One region of the Paenarthrobacter sp. UW852 genome, then DNA from elsewhere that is predicted to be linked to it. Evidence: riboswitches for the same ligand, from Rfam matches in the RefSeq annotation. Region 1 holds a riboswitch; each other region holds the start of a gene.
What was found. Region 1 has a riboswitch for S-adenosylmethionine ahead of NEK97_RS07395 (aminotransferase class V-fold PLP-dependent enzyme). Riboswitches for the same ligand answer to the same signal wherever they lie in the genome.

Region 1 (4,119 bases):
ATGTTCGTGGAGGTACCACTGGAGGTTATCCATGACTTTCGCCCGGGTGGCCTCGCCGGCACGGAGGTAGTAACTGCGCGACTTCGCCAACTCCATGATGTCCTCCGGAGTCAGGGGATCCTCCCATGTGGTCAGGTGGCGTTCCAGGCCATGGAACTCCGGACCGATAACTGGCCGGAATCCCGGCTTGTGGACATCTCCTGCGTGCATGATCCGGGACAGCCTGTGGACCCAGGGAATGGACGTGTCCAGCTGGTTCCACACCAAGCCCATCGTTCCGCCGGGCCTGAGGATCCTGGCGATCTCCGTGCTGGCGGGGAGGGGGTCGCACCAGTGCCATGCCTGCGCAACGCTGACGACGTCGAATGCTGAGTCCGTCAGCCCTGTTGCCTCGGCTGTTCCCACCAGTGCGTTGACCTGCGGATAGCTTTTGCGCAGTTGTTCCAGCATGTCCGGTGAAGGATCGACGGCGGCAACCTCCAGGTCCCGCTGGAGGAGAAGCGACGTGAACTTGCCGGTGCCCGCCCCGATGTCGGCCGCTGTCAGGGCCCCTTGGGGCAGGATCCATTCCAGGGAGTCCATGGGGTATCCGGGGCGCACGCGGTCATAATGTTCCCCGCCGTCCTGGAAGCTTTGGCCCAGTTCGTGCCTGCGGGTGGCGTGGAGCTTGGGACCGCGTGGTCCTGCTGGTCCGGGAATGACCGCCGGATGACTCGCGGCTCCGGGGGACGGCGTGGACACGCGGAGCTCCTTCACAGGGTTGCCAAAAGGTACCCTACGAATTTACCGCAGCCGTGGAACCCTTTGGTGCGCGGATTCCTAGTCCACAGTGCAGGGCGCTGCGCCTGCCGTGCCCGGAGTATTGGGTGCCCATTCAGGGTAGCTGCGGTGGTCGTTCGCGGGCACCCAGCGGCCTTCGTCCACTACGTAGTCCCAGCCAAGTCCGTTGCGCTTGAGTTCCTCGATGCCTGCCAGCAACCTGGTGGCGTCCTCCAACCGGGAGCCGACGCCGAAGCTTGCCCGCAGCGAACCTGACGGCAATCCCAGGCGCTTGAGCAGCGGGTGGGCGCAGAACCGGCCATCCCGAAGGCCGACACCGTGTTCCGCCGCGAGGTAGGCGGCGACCAAACCGGCGTCGAAGCCTTCCACGGAGAAGTTGACCACACCAATGGTGTCTACGGAATCGCTGAAGATCTTGTGGACAGAGACGCCCTCAATCGCTTCCAGGCCTTCAACAAGGTAGGAACGTATGGCCGCTTCATGGTCATGCCATTCCTGCTCATCCAGGCCGGCCAACACCTGGGTGGCGCGGGCCAGGGTTGCCGCTCCCAGGACGTTGGGAGAACCGCCCTCATGGCGGGCCGGTCCGGTAGCCCAGCTGACCGAGTCCAACCGGGCTTCACGGACGGCTCCGCCGCCAGCCAGGTGGGGGACGCCGGCGTCGAGCCAGTCAGGGCGCCCCACCACCACTCCAGCGCCGAACGGAGCGTAGAGCTTGTGGCCGGAGAAGACCAGGTAGTCGATGTCCGCTTCTGCGATGTTGATGCGGCGGTGGGGTGCAAGTTGGGCGGCGTCCACCACGATCCGTGCGCCGAACCCGTGGGCAAGGGAAGCCAGTTCGGCGATGGGGAGGATTTCACCGGTGACGTTCGAAGCGCCTGTGACCGCCAGCAGGCTCACGCCGCCTTGGGCGAGTTCATCGCGGAGTTTATCCAACGTGGCGGCCAGGGTTGGTGCTGCAACGACGCTTCGGTGGGGCACACCCTGCCAAGGCAGCAGGTTGGCGTGGTGTTCGATGTCCAGGTACAGGACCTCGCCAGCGACCTGGCCATCAACCACGGGGAGGCATCCGGCCAGCAAGTTCAGGGAGTCAGTGGTGTTGCGGGTGAAAATCACGGAGTCATCAGCCCGGCCGCCCACGAATTCACGCACGATGTTCCGGGAATTTTCGTAGACAGAGGTGCTGATCTGCGAAGCAAAACCCGCACCGCGGTGAACGCTGGCGTAGTAAGGCAAGACCTCGTTGAGGTGCGCCGAGACGATGGTCAGGGCAGGTGCCGATGCGCCGTAGTCGAGGTTGGCATAACGGACATGGCCGCCTTGGATCAGGGGCGCCTGCAACTCCGCGCCCGTGACAGCGGCCAGCGGACGTGCAGCAGCAACCGGCACTGCGCTTGCCTCAGCAAACGACGGAATGGTGTTGGCGTTGAACGTAACGGTGCTCATGGGACCTCACTTAAGAGGGACCCCCGCATGGGGGATCCGCGCTTGCCGTATCCGTTCCGGACCGGCCGGGTCGTCACCCGGGGCACCCCACCGCGAATGGAGGGTTGCCGGCCAGCAAACCGGGGTTTAGCGCTGGCACTCGTGACCTGTAAAAAAGGTTAGGGCATACCCATCAGCCACTCCAAAGCCGGTGGACATTGTTAAGCGCATTGTTACGTGGAACGAAAAAGTCGTCATTGGGCGAAGATAAAACGGCGGACGGCCCCAAAAGGGGTCGTCCGCCGTCGAAAATTTCGTGATGGTTCGATGCGGGCCGTGCCGCAACCGGAGCTAGAGGAGGTCGTCCAGCCCAGGGTTGAGGCGCTTGAGGACCTCCGAATGCAATATCGAGTTGGTGGCCAACGCGTTACCGCCGAACGGTCCGTCTTCGCCCTCCAGCGACGTGAAGCGTCCGCCGGCTTCCGTGACGATGGGCACCAAGGCAGCCATGTCGTAGAGATTCAGCTCAGGTTCGCAGGCGATATCCACGGCGCCTTCGGCGACCAGGCAATAGGACCAGAAATCCCCGTAGGCGCGAGTACGCCAGATGTCCTCTGTGAGTCCCATGAATTCGTCGAGGTTGCCGCGTTCCTTCCAGCCGGAAAGGCTCGAGTACGACATCGACGCGTCCGCCAACCGGGAGACGTTGGAAACCTTCAGGCGTGTGGCGGAGGCGAGCGAACGGCCCATGTAAGCGCCCATGTCCTTGGCTGCCCACCACCGCTTGCCCAGAGCCGGGGCGCTCACTACGCCAACAACCGGTTCGCCTTCATCGACCAGCGCAATCAACGTTGCCCATACCGGAACACCGCGAACAAAATTCTTGGTGCCATCGATGGGATCGATGATCCAACGACGCGAGCCGTGTCCGCTGCTGCCGAATTCCTCGCCCAAGACGGCGTCGCGGGGGCGGGAACGGGACAGCTGGCCGCGAATCGCTTCCTCCGCGGCCTTGTCCGCATCTGTGACGGGTGTGAGGTCCGGCTTGGTTTCGATCTGCAGGTCCAGCGCTTTGAAGCGATCCATGGTCTGGGCATCTACTGAGTCTGCGAGGACGTGGGCGAGACGCAAGTCATCGTTGTAGGTGGAAACGGGATGGGTCATGCCACCAAACTATCCTGAATCACTGGCCGCAGTGGGGACGTGAAGCCGCCACGATCAGTTGACCGTGCCCAATTCCTTGGCCTCTTTCGCTTCGAGCCGGGGATCAGCCCCAAGCAAGCGACGCAGTGAGGCAAGGCGGGCGACGCCTGACGGTCCGGCATGGCCTTCGTTGACCCACGCATCCAGTCCGCAATTGATGGCGGTTGCGTCGTGTTTGCAGCCGCGCTCGCAGCCATCCGTGCCGGGCTCCAAATCGGGGAAGGAACGCAGGATCCGGTCCGGGTCCACATGGGCCAAACCGAAGGAGCGGATGCCGGGAGTATCGATGATCCAGCTTCCCGTGGGGGCGTCATCGAGTTTAAGGGCCAGGGCCGACGAGGAGGTGTGCCTGCCGCGGCCCGTCACCGCGTTTACGCCGCCAGTGGCGCGTTCGGCTCCCGTCAGGGCGTTGACCATGGTGGACTTGCCCACACCGGAGTGGCCGAGCATGACAGTTACTTTTCCGCCGAGGTGGGAGCGGAGCTGCGCGACGGCATCCCGGTCGAGGCGGGCGGACAGGCCGTCGTCGGAACGCGCGTCAATGCCGCCGGCCCCTGAATCGGCGGTCCGGCTGATGATTACGGGGAAGTCCAGGCTGAGGTAGTTCGCCAGCAGTTCCGCCGGGTCCTTGACGTCCGCCTTGGTGATGAGCAGCAGCGGCTCGATGCCGGCGTCATACGCGGCCACCAGGGCGCGGTCGATGAATCCGGT
Region 2 (4,119 bases), on a different contig from region 1:
GGAATTTGAGTTCAGCGAGGAGCCCCGCTGCGGAGTACCAGAGCAGTCCCGGCAATTCTTCCTGCGCAAGGCCCGACCCGTTGGCGGCCGCGGCCAGGTGTTTGGCCCGGATGGCTCGCTGCGGCGGGTACAACTTGGCGATGCGCCGCTCGCTGGAGATGCCCACATGGGCCAAAGCGAGCCGCAACACTTCAAAGGACAGCGCCAACTGGGTGGGCTGGAAATTCCCGCCAGACACCACCTGCCCGGACCCGACATCCACCAACGGGTTATCACCGCGACCGTTGAGTTCCACCTCCAGCGCCTCACCCAGATCCGACACCAAGGACCGGAATGCCCCGTGTGTCTGCGGTGCGGCCCGGAAGGAGAGGGCGTCCTGAACCGAAACCTCAGCCCGGACATCCTCCAGCCAGCCGCCGCTCAAAAGTCGACGAACAGCAGCGGCCGAGTCCCGCTGCCCGTTCACTGCCTTGGCTGCCTGGATCGCCGGCGAAAACGGGCTGAGGTTCCCGCCGCCGTCGTACCTTGCGATGGTTTCAAGGGACAAGGAAAGCGCGACGTCGGCAAGTTCGGCCAGGTGCCGCAGTCGCCTAAGGACCAGGGCACCGACGCCCACGGAGTAGGAGTTCGCGCTCACCAGTGACAGGGCCTCACCGGCTGCGAGAGTGAGGGGCTGCAGCCCGGCATCGGCGAGCGCTTTGGCCCCCGGGACCAAAGTGCCGTGGGCATCGAACGCTTCACCTTCGCCGAGGGCCACAGCCGCGACGGCGGCGAGTTGGGTGAGGTCCGATGAGCCCACTGAGCCTTCGGAAGGGATGGCGGGGTGGACGCCGTGGTTCAGAAGTTCGGCATAGAAACGGGCAGTCTCGGGACGCACTCCTGAGCCACCGCGGCTGAATCCCACAAGGCGGGCAAGAATGACGGCCCGGGCGGCGGCGCGGTCCAGATATTGGCCCACGCCGCTGTTGTGATACCGGACAACCTGAACCTGATAGCTGAGGATCGACTTGTCCTCCACAACGGTGTCACGACCGGATCCCAGCAGGGTATTGAGCCCGTAGACCCGCTGGCCGGACGCCGCGGCCTGCTCCAGGATCTCCCGGGATCGGCCGATCAAAGTCAACGCATCATGGTTGAGTTTCACGTGAAACGAGTCGTCGCTGGCTGCCAGGGCCAAGCGTTCAGCGCGTATCGGGGCCGTTCCTATCACCAGGGTCCCTGCATCATCGGACGTCATCAGAAGTCCAGGAGGTTCTGCCGGAATCCGCCGTTGCCGTAACTCTTCCTCAACAGCCCCCGCCGGCGCAGCTCAGGGGTGAGTTTGTCCAGCACTCCGTGCACCGTCACGGGATCAACGAAGCCGGAGAAAAGGAACCCGTCGCCGCCCACCGCGGAGCCGGTTTCTTCGAGGTAGTCGGCGATTTCGCCCACCGTACCGATGATCGAGTCCCCTGCCCCACCGCTGCGGGCTTGCAGGATCTGGCGAAGCGTGGAACCTGGCGGCGCTGCTTTGGCGAAGTGCTCCAAGGTTCCTTGGTTGCTGTTGGTAGTCAGCTCGGGCAACGGGGCATCGAGGTCGAACTGCTTGAAGTCGATCACGGAGAGGTAGGAGATGGAGTTGAGCTGGCTGTCGATGTCGCGTTGGGTGAGCTCACGCCGCTGGGCACGCAGTTCCTCGGCTTCGGCAGCGGAACCGACCACCGTGGGCTTGAGGACAAACAAGACCTTCACGTCATCAGGGTTCCTGCCGGCCTTCGCAGCCTCGGCGCGGATCGAGTCCCGGTACGCTTTCATCCCGTCCACACCACGTGCCAGGGCGATCGCCACATCGGCATGTCCGCCGGCAAACGCCTTGCCGCGTGGTGAAGCCCCCGCCTGAACCAACACGGGCTCCTCCGGCAGGGGCGCCGTGTTCAGGGGGCCCCGGACCTTGAAGAAGTCGCCTTCATGGTTGATCGGGTGAACTTTGGTGTGGTCGGCGAATACCCCGGCGGAAACGTCCTCCATCACGGCGCCTGGTTCCCAACTCCGCCAAAGCCGCCTCACGACGTCGACGAATTCCTCCGCCTTCTCGTACCGCAGGTCATGTTCAATCTGCTGGTCCAGTCCGTAGTTTTGCGCCGCGAGGTCGCTGCCGGACGTCACCACGTTCCAGCCAAGCTGACCCTCTGAGAAGTGCTGCAAGGTGGCCAGCAGCCGGGCGGCGGTGAAGGGCGGATAGAAGGAAGCGCTGACCGTGGGCACAATCCCCAGGTGCTCGGTGGCGGAGAGCAGGTAGGGAACCAACGCGAGGGGGTCGTGCTTGGGTGCGAAGGATGCATGCGCCAGGGACACCTCGGCCGTACCGCCGTAGGTATCAGGAACGGTAAGCGAGTCCTCGATGATGAACAGGTCGAGCCCGGACCGCTCGAAGGCGCGCACGGCCTCTTGGTACAGGGCCGGCTTCTTCCAGTCATAGCCCAGCCCGTAGCCGGGCGTCCCCCAACCCTGAACTCCGAATCCGTGGCCCACGAACCATCCAAAATGCAGCATGGGCTTGAGTGTAGGACTGCTCTGTTCGTTCACCGCGACCTGGTTTCTTGCGAAGTTACAGGGGGACGTACTGCGTCAATTATGCTCCCGGGACGTCATAAATGGGCCCTGCCACAGCACCCTCCGGTTACGCAACATGACGGCGGGCAAACCTCCGCCACATGCAGCCCAGGCGCCCTGAATGCTACGTTTTTCTTGAGTAATGAGTACCAGCGCGAAGCCCTGACTTGCTGGTCGGCAACCCTCTCTCCGGCGGGGTGCCTCAGGTGACTACTCGGCGTATCGGACAAATTCGAACTGCAAGCGTGACTGAGGAGCACCAGCAATGCCTGAACCCACTGAAGAAAAACTTTCTTACCGCCTGATCACAGGCCCGGACACCCGCGATTTCTGCGAGCGGATCAGCTCCGCACTCGCCGAGGGCTATGTGCTCCATGGCAGCCCGGCAGCCACCTTTAACGGCACGGACGTCATCGTCGCCCAGGCAATCGTGCTTCCCGCAGCGATCGCCCACGCAGACGCCGCCGTGGCCGACGCCGTGGACCAGCTTGAAAATGACGACGACGAAGCATTCGAGGGCCACGCATGAGCTACGCAGGCGACCTGACCCCGCAGGACGCGTGGGCCAAACTTGAGGCGGGTGCCATCCTGGTGGATGTCCGTACCGAGGGCGAATGGGCCCACATCGGTATCCCGGACACCAAAGCTACGGACAACGATCCCCTGTTCATCCAGTGGAACCTTGCCGGCGGCATCCCCAACTCCCGCTTCATCGAGGACCTACGGCAGCAAGCGCCCGAAGACGACGGCGTGGAGCTCGTCTTCCTGTGCCGCTCCGGCCAGCGTTCAATCGCAGCAGCCATCGCCGCAACCCAGGCAGGCTTCACCGCGTACAACGTCCTTGAGGGCTTTGAAGGCGAGCCTGACCGTTATGGCGAGCGCACTGTAAATGGCTGGAAAAACCGTGGCCTTCCGACGAACCTGGGGACCGACTAAGTGACTTTCAATCCTGACGCCGCTGGCTGGAATCCTGATACCCAGGCCGTCCGTGGCGGTCTTGACCGCACCAACTTCCAGGAAACGTCCGAGGCCGTCTTCCTGAACTCTGGCTTCGTCTACGAATCGGCTGCCGCTGCCGAACGTGCCTTCACCGGTGAGGACGAGCGATTCGTCTACTCCCGTTACGGCAACCCCTCCGTGGCCACCTTCCAGGAACGGCTCCGCCTGCTGGAAGGCACCGAGGCTTGCTTTGCGACGGCGTCCGGCATGTCTGCGGTATTCACCGCCTTGGGTGCCCTGCTGGCTGCCGGTGACCGCGTAGTCGCCGCCCGCTCCCTGTTCGGGTCCTGCTTCGTGATCCTCAACGAAATTCTTCCGCGCTGGGGCGTGGAGACAGTATTCGTTGATGGACCCGACCTGGACCAGTGGCGTGAAGCCCTGTCCAAGCCCACCACGGCCGTGTTTTTCGAATCTCCGTCCAACCCCATGCAGGAGATCGTCGACATCGCCGCCGTCAGCGAGCTGGCGCATGCCGCCGGCGCGACCGTCGTCGTCGACAATGTCTTTGCCACTCCACTGCTGCAGCGC
Region 3 (4,119 bases), on a different contig from region 1:
CACTGCCTCGTCTGTCTTGGGGCGCATCCGCGGAAAGGTGGCCATCTACAACGAGAACCTCCGGACAGTGGCCGCACGGCACGACGCCATCATCGCGGACATGTGGTCCCTTCGGCAGTTGTCGGATTCCCAGATGTGGGACGTTGACCGGCTGCACTTTTCTCCTTTGGGACACCACACCATCGCCATGATGGTCCTGGATGCCCTTAACGTCGAGCACACCCTTGAGCCTTTGATGCCCAAGTCCCTTCCGCCGCGGACGTGGCGGGAAGCCCGCTCTTCGGACCTCGTCTGGGCGCGCGAGTACTTTGTCCCCTGGGTCCTGCGGCGGCTTCGTCACCAGTCCTCTGGCGACGGAATTACGCCAAAGCGCCCGACGCCGGGTCCCGTCTTCGGCGCCGACGGCACCTTGCTGCCGCGCAACTAACGTGCGGCTCGCGTCCGGGGAGGACCCCAATGTCGGATGATGGTTCTCCCCTGACGGGAAAGGTCCGGCAGTTGCGAATGAGGCGCCAGCAGCTGCGTGCTCCCCACGCCGGTTCGCCGGCCGAAGCCCTCCGCAACCTGCTGGCGGTCCAGTCACAGGAATTTCCTTACGCGCGGTGGACACTCGCCCAAAGGTGCCAACCCCACGCCGGGGTTACCGCAGCCGATGTCGAGCAGGCGGTGGCGGACGGCACCGTCCTGCGCACCCACATCCTCCGTCCCACCTGGCATTTTGTTCACCGGGACGATCTCGGCTGGCTGATGGGGTTGTCCGCCGACAGGCTCCATCAGGGAAACAAAGGCATGTACCGGCAAACCGGCCTGGACCAGGAAGCCGCAGCCCGAAGCGGACACGTCCTGGCGCGTGCCGTGGAGGGCGGGGCGCACAAGACCCGGGAAGAGCTCGCCTCGATCCTCGGCGCGGCCGGTTTGCCCAGCAAGGGTTTGGCGTTCATTTACCAACTCATGCACGCGGAAATCAGCCGGATACTGGTCAGCGGCAACCCCGTCCGATCCTCAGGTGGTGCGCTGAAACAGACATACGCCCTGTTCGACGAACGGGTCACGGGCACCGCGGGTGGGCCGCTGACGGGCACGGACCGTGAACAGGCCCTCGGGCGGCTGGCCCTGCGGTACTTCGCCAGCCGTGGACCTGCCACAGTCAAGGACTGCGCGGCCTGGTCCGGGCTCACCATGAAGGACGTGAACCTGGGGCTGACCGTTGCCCGTGAGCTCTCCCCCGGAACGCTCGGGGCGGCCTCTTTCGATGGGTTGGAATTTCACCTCGCCTCCGAAGACGTCGAAGGGCTTTCCGGGCCGCCCCAAGAGACGGCACTCCCCCGCGTTGACCTCATCCAGTGCTATGACGAGTACGTGATGGGGTACTCCCAGTCCCGGCACTTTCTCGGCGGAAAGGCACCGTACTTCCCCGAGGACAACAGCCCGCTGCACGTTGTCCTGGTGGACGGGCGCCTGGCAGGGTGGTGGCGGCACGCATTCACCAACGGCGTCTGCGAACTCGACATCAGGATGAACCGGCCCACGACTCCGGATGAAGACATCGCACTGGACGCCGAGGTGGCCCGCTATGGAAGTTTCCTGGGCCTCCCGACCAAAAGGGCATGAGACGTCAAGGCTAAGCTGGGAAGTCACTGCTTTAGGACTGGGAAAAGAAGGCCTGGTGGAGTTGCGCGGAAAGTTGACCGATTTCGGTCAGGAAGCCGTCGTGGCCAATCGGGGCTTCGATGACGTGGACCGGTACGTTCCCGGGAAGCGCGGCCGCCAATTCCCGCGATTGTGCGGGGAAGTAAAGCCTGTCACTGTCCACCGCCGCAACGAAGAACTGCGCAGTGGTCCGGGACAGTGCGTCTTGGAGTGAGCCACGCCCCCTGGTCACGTCGTGGGACATCAGGGCTTCTGTGATGGCAACGTAGCTGTTCGCGTCAAAGCGGCGGACAAGCTTGTTCCCTTGGTGGTCCAGGTAGCTCTCCACCTGGTATCGGCCCCGCTCCGCGAGGACGGCGGCAGCAAGCGGCGTTTCCTGGGGCTGCGGCTGACGTCCAAACCGGTAATCCAGTTCCAGGGCCGAGCGGTAGGTGATGTGCGCAATCCGGCGTGCCAACGCCAGGCCCTCTTCGGGGGCTGGGCCGCCGTAGTAGTCGCCGTTGTTGAAGTTCGGGTCCTGCCGGATGGCAAGGGTCTGGGCCTGCGCGAACGCAATCTGCTCGGCCGTGCTGTAGGCGCCGACCGAGATCACAGCGCACCGTTCAACCCGTTCGGGAAATGTCACGGCCCATTCCAGGGCCCTGGCACCTCCCATGGATCCGCCCAGTACGGCATGCCAGGCCTTGATCCCCAAGGTGTCCGCGAGTCGCGCTTCAGCCACCGTGCTGTCGCGCAGCGTGATCAGGGGGAACCGGGATCCCCAGGGCTGGCCGTCCGGCGCTTCGGTGGACGGGCCCGTGCTTCCGTAACAGCCGCCCACGATGTTGATGGAGACCACGAAGTACTTGGTGGTATCGATGGTGGCGCCAGGTCCGACGAGTTGTTCCCACCATCCTTCCTCGTCGGTTGCTCCGCGAGCCACATGCGTGCTGCCCGTGAGCGCATGCTCGATGAGCACGGCGTTGGAGGCATCCGCATTGAGCCGGCCCCACGTTTCATAGGCCAGGACAACGTCCGGAAGGAAACCACCGGCCTCGAGTTCGAGCGAACCGATGCTGGCGTACTTAACCGTGCCGTCCGCTTCTTCGGCTGTGGGTATGGCTGTTGCAGTGATGGTCATTCCTTTGACACCTATTCCTCGCGCTTGCCCGTCGCCTTGCGCGCGAACGGGCCAGGTCTTCACCCGGGGCACCCCACCGCGGAGGAGGGTTGCCGGCCAGCAAGCCGGGGCTACATGCTGGCACTCGTGACCTATAGAAAGAGTGTAGGAAAAACAGGGCAGCTCTGGCGAAGAATGTGACAACACTGTGACGGTTTCGGGTCACATCGTTCGCGAATGGGCGCTGTGGAGCGCCGCCCTTCGAATATTCGACGGCGCGGGGCGGCGCTGCACAGAAGGTGTTCGTTACTGGATCAGGCGGGCCACTAAGCTCCCTTGGCCGCCCTGAAGCCTGCTTCGAGGTCGGCGATGATGTCGTCCACGTGCTCGATGCCAACAGACAGGCGCACCAGGCCTGGTTTGACGCCGGCGATCTCCTGCTGCTCTGCGGTCAACTGGCTGTGCGTGGTGGAGGCCGGGTGGATGACCAGCGAACGCACATCACCGATGTTTGCCACGTGTGAGTGAAGCTCCAGCCCGTCCACGAAGCGCTTGCCGGCTTCGACGCCGCCCTTGATGTTGAACGCGACGATGGCGCCGGTGCCGTTGGGGCCATACTTCTTGCCGCGCTGGTACCACGGGCTGGACGGCAGACCCGCGTAGGCGACCGATTCGACGTCGTCGTGCGCTTCAAGCCATTCCGCCACTTTGGTGGCGTTGGCGACGTGGCGTTCCACGCGAAGGCTCAAGGTTTCCAGCCCCTGGGCGATCAGGAAGGCATTGAAAGGCGCGACGGCGGAGCCCAGGTCCCGGAGCAACTGGACGCGGGCCTTGAGGATGTAGGAGAGGTTTGCGCCGAGCGCCCCGTCCTTGCCGAGGTCGCGGGCATAGACCAGGCCGTTGTAGCTGGGATCGGGGGTGTTGAAGCCCGGGAACCGCTCGGGGTCCTTGCCGAAGTCGAAGTTCCCCGAATCCACGATCACGCCGGCAATTGCCGAGCCGTGTCCGCCGAGGTACTTGGTGGCGGAGTGCACCACGATGTCGGCGCCCCATTCGATGGGACGGATCAGGTAGGGAGTGGACAGGGTGTTGTCGACAATGAGAGGCACCCCGGCCTGGTGCGCGACCCCTGCGATACCTTCGATGTCCAGGACGTCCTGGCGCGGATTGGACACCACTTCGCCGAAGAAGAGTTTGGTGTTCGGCTGCACGGCGTCACGCCACTGGTCCAGGTTGTCCGGGTCTGCGACGAAGGTAACCGAAATACCGAACTTCTTCAGGGTATGCGCGAGCAGGTTGTAGGTCCCGCCGTAGAGGCTGGGGCTGGCCACAACGTGGTCACCTGCCTCGGCGATGTTCAGGATGGCGAA
Region 4 (4,119 bases), on a different contig from region 1:
AGGAAGCCCAGGAACTGGCTGCGGCCGGACGCCGCCTTGGGCATTCCTGCGTGCTCCCCGAGGAGCTTGAGCCAGTGGGCTTCGTGCCTGCCTTCGGCCTCGGCCAAGGCCAGGAGGATCTGGCGTTCTTCGCCGTCCCGGCGTTGGGCGAGTTCCCGGTATACGGCGGCTTCGGCCCGCTCGTCCGCCAGGTACTGACGCCAACGCCTGATGTCCGAGGACGTCGGCGCGGTTTGTGGTGCTTCGGCCTCTTGCGGGGCTTCGGTTTCGTTGATGGGGTCCGGAACGGGGCTCGACGGACCGTGGGATTCCTGGTGCTGTTGCACTTTTTCTCCTGTGCTGGGTGGGGTAGTTGCGGCCCCATTGCACGCCCCACACTACCGGTTATTCTCGGGGATTTTTGGCTGGTATTCCTCAACCGGAATGTTCGGTGCACCGTAATTTCGGCCCCTTGACCGGTCCGTGGGCCGGTGCTCAGATGGAATGACAGGGGCGGGGTCTCCCGCGCAAGGTCATCGGGTCGTTCGCGGCCCAAGGGACGGAGGTTGCATCATGAACACCACCGAATCACACGCCAATTACCCGGAGCGGGCAACTGTGGAGTCCGACCCGGCCTACGACTACGCGGAGGACCAGGAAGTGGACGAGCCCTGGGTGGAGGAAGTGGACGCACCGGAGGATGACGAACGGGTGGTCCCGATCGATGAAACAGACGACTTCCGGGAGGAAGACGAAGAGGATTAGGCAGCTTGCTCCGGGAAGGTAAAGTGCCTCGGCAGCCCCATGGGCTTCCCGACGGCGGCAACGGTCACCGTCAGAGTCCCTGACGCAGCGCACCATTGGGTGGGGCGGACGGCCTGCGCAAGCGCCCGGGCGATCAACCGCGGATCGGGGTGCCGGACCGTCACGCTCTTCGCTCCGGTCGCTATGGTGACGATCCCCAGGAAGAGGTCGACGGCGGGGATCACCGTAACCTTGCTGGCTGCGGGTTCGGCGGGGGTGCCGGTTTTTTGCGAGTCGGGTTTCTTCGCGCCGGTAGTTTGGGCGCCGGGTGCCGGCGACGTGGGGGCTTGGCTGCTGTCGGCGTGGTACGGCAAGGTACTTCTCCTTGGGGGAGTGCTCTTGCCCGCTCGGTTGTCTTGGGTCCGGGGCGGGCCGCTTCCTCATCCGAACCACCCGTGAACATGGGGTTGGTGTGTGGCCAGTCGGAGCTTGGCACCACATCTCTTGAAGCTGGCACAACACTACCGCACGCGGCGCTCTCGTTGTGGGGCTCGCTCTCTTTCTGGGGCGCTCTCTCGTTGTGGGGCCTGCTCTGCAGCGTTGGATGGAGTTAGAGCCCGCAGAGCAGGCCCCACAACGAGTACTTTCTGGGGGTACAGCAAAACGGCGACGCTGCCCCGTGAGGGGAGCGCCGCCGTCGGGCGTTGCTTTGTGTCGCTTGTCCTGCGTGTTCGGGTCAGTAGGCCTTATTGGAGCTGACCGGGTGTGCTTCGACCGGCAGTTCCTCGGAGATCGCACCTGCCACGCGCTTGTCCCAGGCGGCCCGGACTGCGGGGTCGGTGCGCGGCGTCAGGAGCGAGATGACCACGTAAACGAGGAATGAGGCCGCCAGGCCGTAGTAGATGGGTTCGTTCGCGTAGACGCCGTCTTCGCTGGGGATGACTCCCACGGCGAACATGATCAGCAGGGCCAGGGTCAGCACCGAGCCGACTGCCATGGACCATGCAGCCGCGATGCCTGTGCCGCGCTTCCACACCAGGCCGCCGAGGATCGCGACCAGGAGTCCGCCTACCAGGATGTCGTAGGCGATGGTGAGGGCCACCACCACGTCCTGCGCGGCCATGGAAATCAGGACCGCAACGATGCCCAGGCCAAGGACCCAGTATCGGTTTGCCTTGACGTCGTGCTCGGGGTTTTCGGTGTCGTCAGTGTTGATGGTCTTGCCGAACCAGCTGGCCACGAACGGGACGACGTCGGCGCGCGCAACCGTTGCGGCGGCGATCAGGGCGCCGGAGGCGGTGGACATCATGGCGGCGACAGCCGCTGCCATGACCAAGCCACCGATGCCCACGGGGAGGATGTGGGTTGCTACCTCTGCGTACACCACGTCCTTGCCGAGGTTTGCGACGTCGATATCCGGCAAGGCCACGCGGGCTGCCAGGCCGATCAAGGCACCTGCGATGCCGTAGAGGATGCAGTAGACACCGGCCGTGGCGCCGCCCCAGCGGGCAACGGTGGGGGTCTTGGCGGTGAAGACGCGCTGCCAGATGTCCTGGCCGATCAGGAGGCCCAGCGTGTAAACAACGAAGTACGTGATGATCGTCTGGGTACCGATGCCGTCGATCTGGAAGAAGCTGTCCTTGAGGCGCCCACGGATGCCGTCCATGCCGCCCGCAGCGTTCATGACGAACGGCAGCATCAGGAAGAAGATGCCCACGGTCTTGATGATGAACTGCACCTGGTCAGCCAGGGTGATGGACCACATGCCGCCAATGGTTGAGTAGACCAGCACGATTGCCCCGCCAACGGCGATTGCCAGCCAGCGTTCCCAATCGAAGAGCACCACGAAGATGGTGGCGTAGGCGCCAGTGGACGTGGCGCACAGCATCAGGGTGTACGCGAGCATCACGATGCCGGATGTCTGCGTGGCCTTGCTGCCGTAGCGGAGGCTGAGCATCTGGGAGACGGTGTAGATCTTCAGGCGCTGGATGGTGCCGGCGAAGAGCAGGCTCAGCAGCAGCACACCGGCGCCGATGGCCACCACGAGCCACATACCGGAAATGCCGAACTTGTAGCCCAGGCCGACGCCGCCGACGGTGGATGCGCCACCGAGGACCACCGCGGCCATGGTGCCTGTGTAGAGGAAGGGGCCAAGGCGGCGGCCGGCCACCAGGAAGTCGCTGTTGTTCTTGGTGCGGGACTTGCCCCACCAGCCGAACGCCAGCATGGCGAGCAGGTACACCACCACGATTGCGATGTTTATAGCCGAAGATTCCATGAACGGTCCTTGGAGCTGATGCACGGAGGTTGGGGATTTCGACGATACTCCTGCGAAGGGTCGAAGTCTCCGTGCTGACGATTGGAGATTGGGGAGGGTGTTGTATGCCTCACAGACAACACTTGTTGCCTCAGAGGATATGTTGTGATGGGAGTAACAGTCAAGATGCTTAAGTCATGCTTCGGCCGTTTCTGGTCCTCCTTTTGCGCGCTCCGGCTACTATTGCTCCAATGACAGGGCCACATGACAGGCCTGAAAGGTTCGTGAATGAAGGCTCTCCCCGTTGAACCAAGCAACGTTCCAGTTGCCATCGGTTCCAGAATCCGCGCAGCCCGGCAGGCGCAACGACTCACCATCGAGCAGGTGGCAGACGCTACCGGTCTGACCAAAGGGTTCCTCAGCCGCGTGGAGCGGGACCTGACATCGCCGTCGGTCGCGTCGCTTGTCACGCTGTGCCAGGTTCTGTCCGTCTCCGTGGGGGACTTGTTCGCCGCGCCGGAAACCCACCTGACCAAGCGCGACGACGGCCCCCGCATCTCCCTGGGTGGCCAAGGGATCGTGGAACGCCTGCTGACCGCGCGCTCCGAGCGTCGCCTGCAGATCCTGCAGGCCACCATCGAACCCCGCGGCCGCGGTGAGAACGAGCTGTACGCAGTGGATTGTGACGTGGATGTCCTGCATGTGGTCAAGGGCCGGATCAAGCTCATCCTGACCAACGAGGAATACGACCTCGCAGAAGGCGATACCCTTTCCTTCCCTGGCCGGGAGCCTCACACCTGGATCAACCCCACGGACGAAACCGTCGAAGTGCTCTGGGTCCTGGTGCCCGCTGCGAGCCGGTAGTTCTTTCCTCTTCGCGCGGAGCCTCTGTGCTCCTTCCCGGTTGCCTCGCTTCCGGGGGTTCCCGGTGATCCTTTGCCCTGTAATTCCGGGGTTTGCTTGGACTTACTTGCTGACCAATCGGGGAGGAGCGTTGCGCCGCCGTTCCAGCACTGCCCGGATTTCCGCTATGACCCGGCCCGGTTCGTACCAGACGGCCTCCGGCGGGTAGCGGAGGACGGAGAATCCCTTAAGCGTGGACGCGTTGTTGCGGAACAGATCCCGACGCAGAGCTGACC

Region 2: another riboswitch for S-adenosylmethionine. It lies ahead of NEK97_RS08565 (DUF1737 domain-containing protein); the one in region 1 lies ahead of NEK97_RS07395 (aminotransferase class V-fold PLP-dependent enzyme).
Region 3: another riboswitch for S-adenosylmethionine. It lies ahead of NEK97_RS03470 (homoserine O-acetyltransferase); the one in region 1 lies ahead of NEK97_RS07395 (aminotransferase class V-fold PLP-dependent enzyme).
Region 4: another riboswitch for S-adenosylmethionine. It lies ahead of NEK97_RS05260 (hypothetical protein); the one in region 1 lies ahead of NEK97_RS07395 (aminotransferase class V-fold PLP-dependent enzyme).

What each region holds. Positions count from the first base shown of each region.
Region 1 covers NZ_JAMSGY010000003.1:259,355-263,473, reverse strand. Annotated here, with positions in the region: gene NEK97_RS07400 (class I SAM-dependent methyltransferase) at 1-699, opposite strand, end outside; gene NEK97_RS07395 (aminotransferase class V-fold PLP-dependent enzyme) at 820-2,226, opposite strand; SAM riboswitch class IV at 2,260-2,373, opposite strand; gene hisN (histidinol-phosphatase) at 2,557-3,369, opposite strand; gene NEK97_RS07385 (ribosome small subunit-dependent GTPase A) at 3,424-4,119, opposite strand, start outside.
Region 2 covers NZ_JAMSGY010000004.1:89,502-93,620, reverse strand. Annotated here, with positions in the region: gene NEK97_RS08575 (aromatic amino acid ammonia-lyase) at 1-1,237, opposite strand, end outside; gene NEK97_RS08570 (NtaA/DmoA family FMN-dependent monooxygenase) at 1,237-2,565, opposite strand; SAM riboswitch class IV at 2,731-2,844, shown strand; gene NEK97_RS08565 (DUF1737 domain-containing protein) at 2,858-3,121, shown strand; gene NEK97_RS08560 (rhodanese-like domain-containing protein) at 3,118-3,528, shown strand; gene NEK97_RS08555 (O-succinylhomoserine sulfhydrylase) at 3,529-4,119, shown strand, end outside.
Region 3 covers NZ_JAMSGY010000002.1:48,968-53,086, forward strand. Annotated here, with positions in the region: gene NEK97_RS03460 (SGNH/GDSL hydrolase family protein) at 1-427, shown strand, start outside; gene NEK97_RS03465 (winged helix DNA-binding domain-containing protein) at 505-1,611, shown strand; gene NEK97_RS03470 (homoserine O-acetyltransferase) at 1,643-2,770, opposite strand; SAM riboswitch class IV at 2,786-2,902, opposite strand; gene NEK97_RS03475 (bifunctional o-acetylhomoserine/o-acetylserine sulfhydrylase) at 3,076-4,119, opposite strand, start outside.
Region 4 covers NZ_JAMSGY010000002.1:457,087-461,205, reverse strand. Annotated here, with positions in the region: gene NEK97_RS05270 (VIT1/CCC1 transporter family protein) at 1-326, opposite strand, end outside; gene NEK97_RS05265 (hypothetical protein) at 553-744, shown strand; gene NEK97_RS05260 (hypothetical protein) at 741-1,097, opposite strand; SAM riboswitch class IV at 1,114-1,233, opposite strand; gene NEK97_RS05255 (sodium:solute symporter) at 1,460-3,001, opposite strand; gene NEK97_RS05250 (helix-turn-helix domain-containing protein) at 3,269-3,844, shown strand; gene NEK97_RS05245 (endonuclease domain-containing protein) at 3,947-4,119, opposite strand, start outside.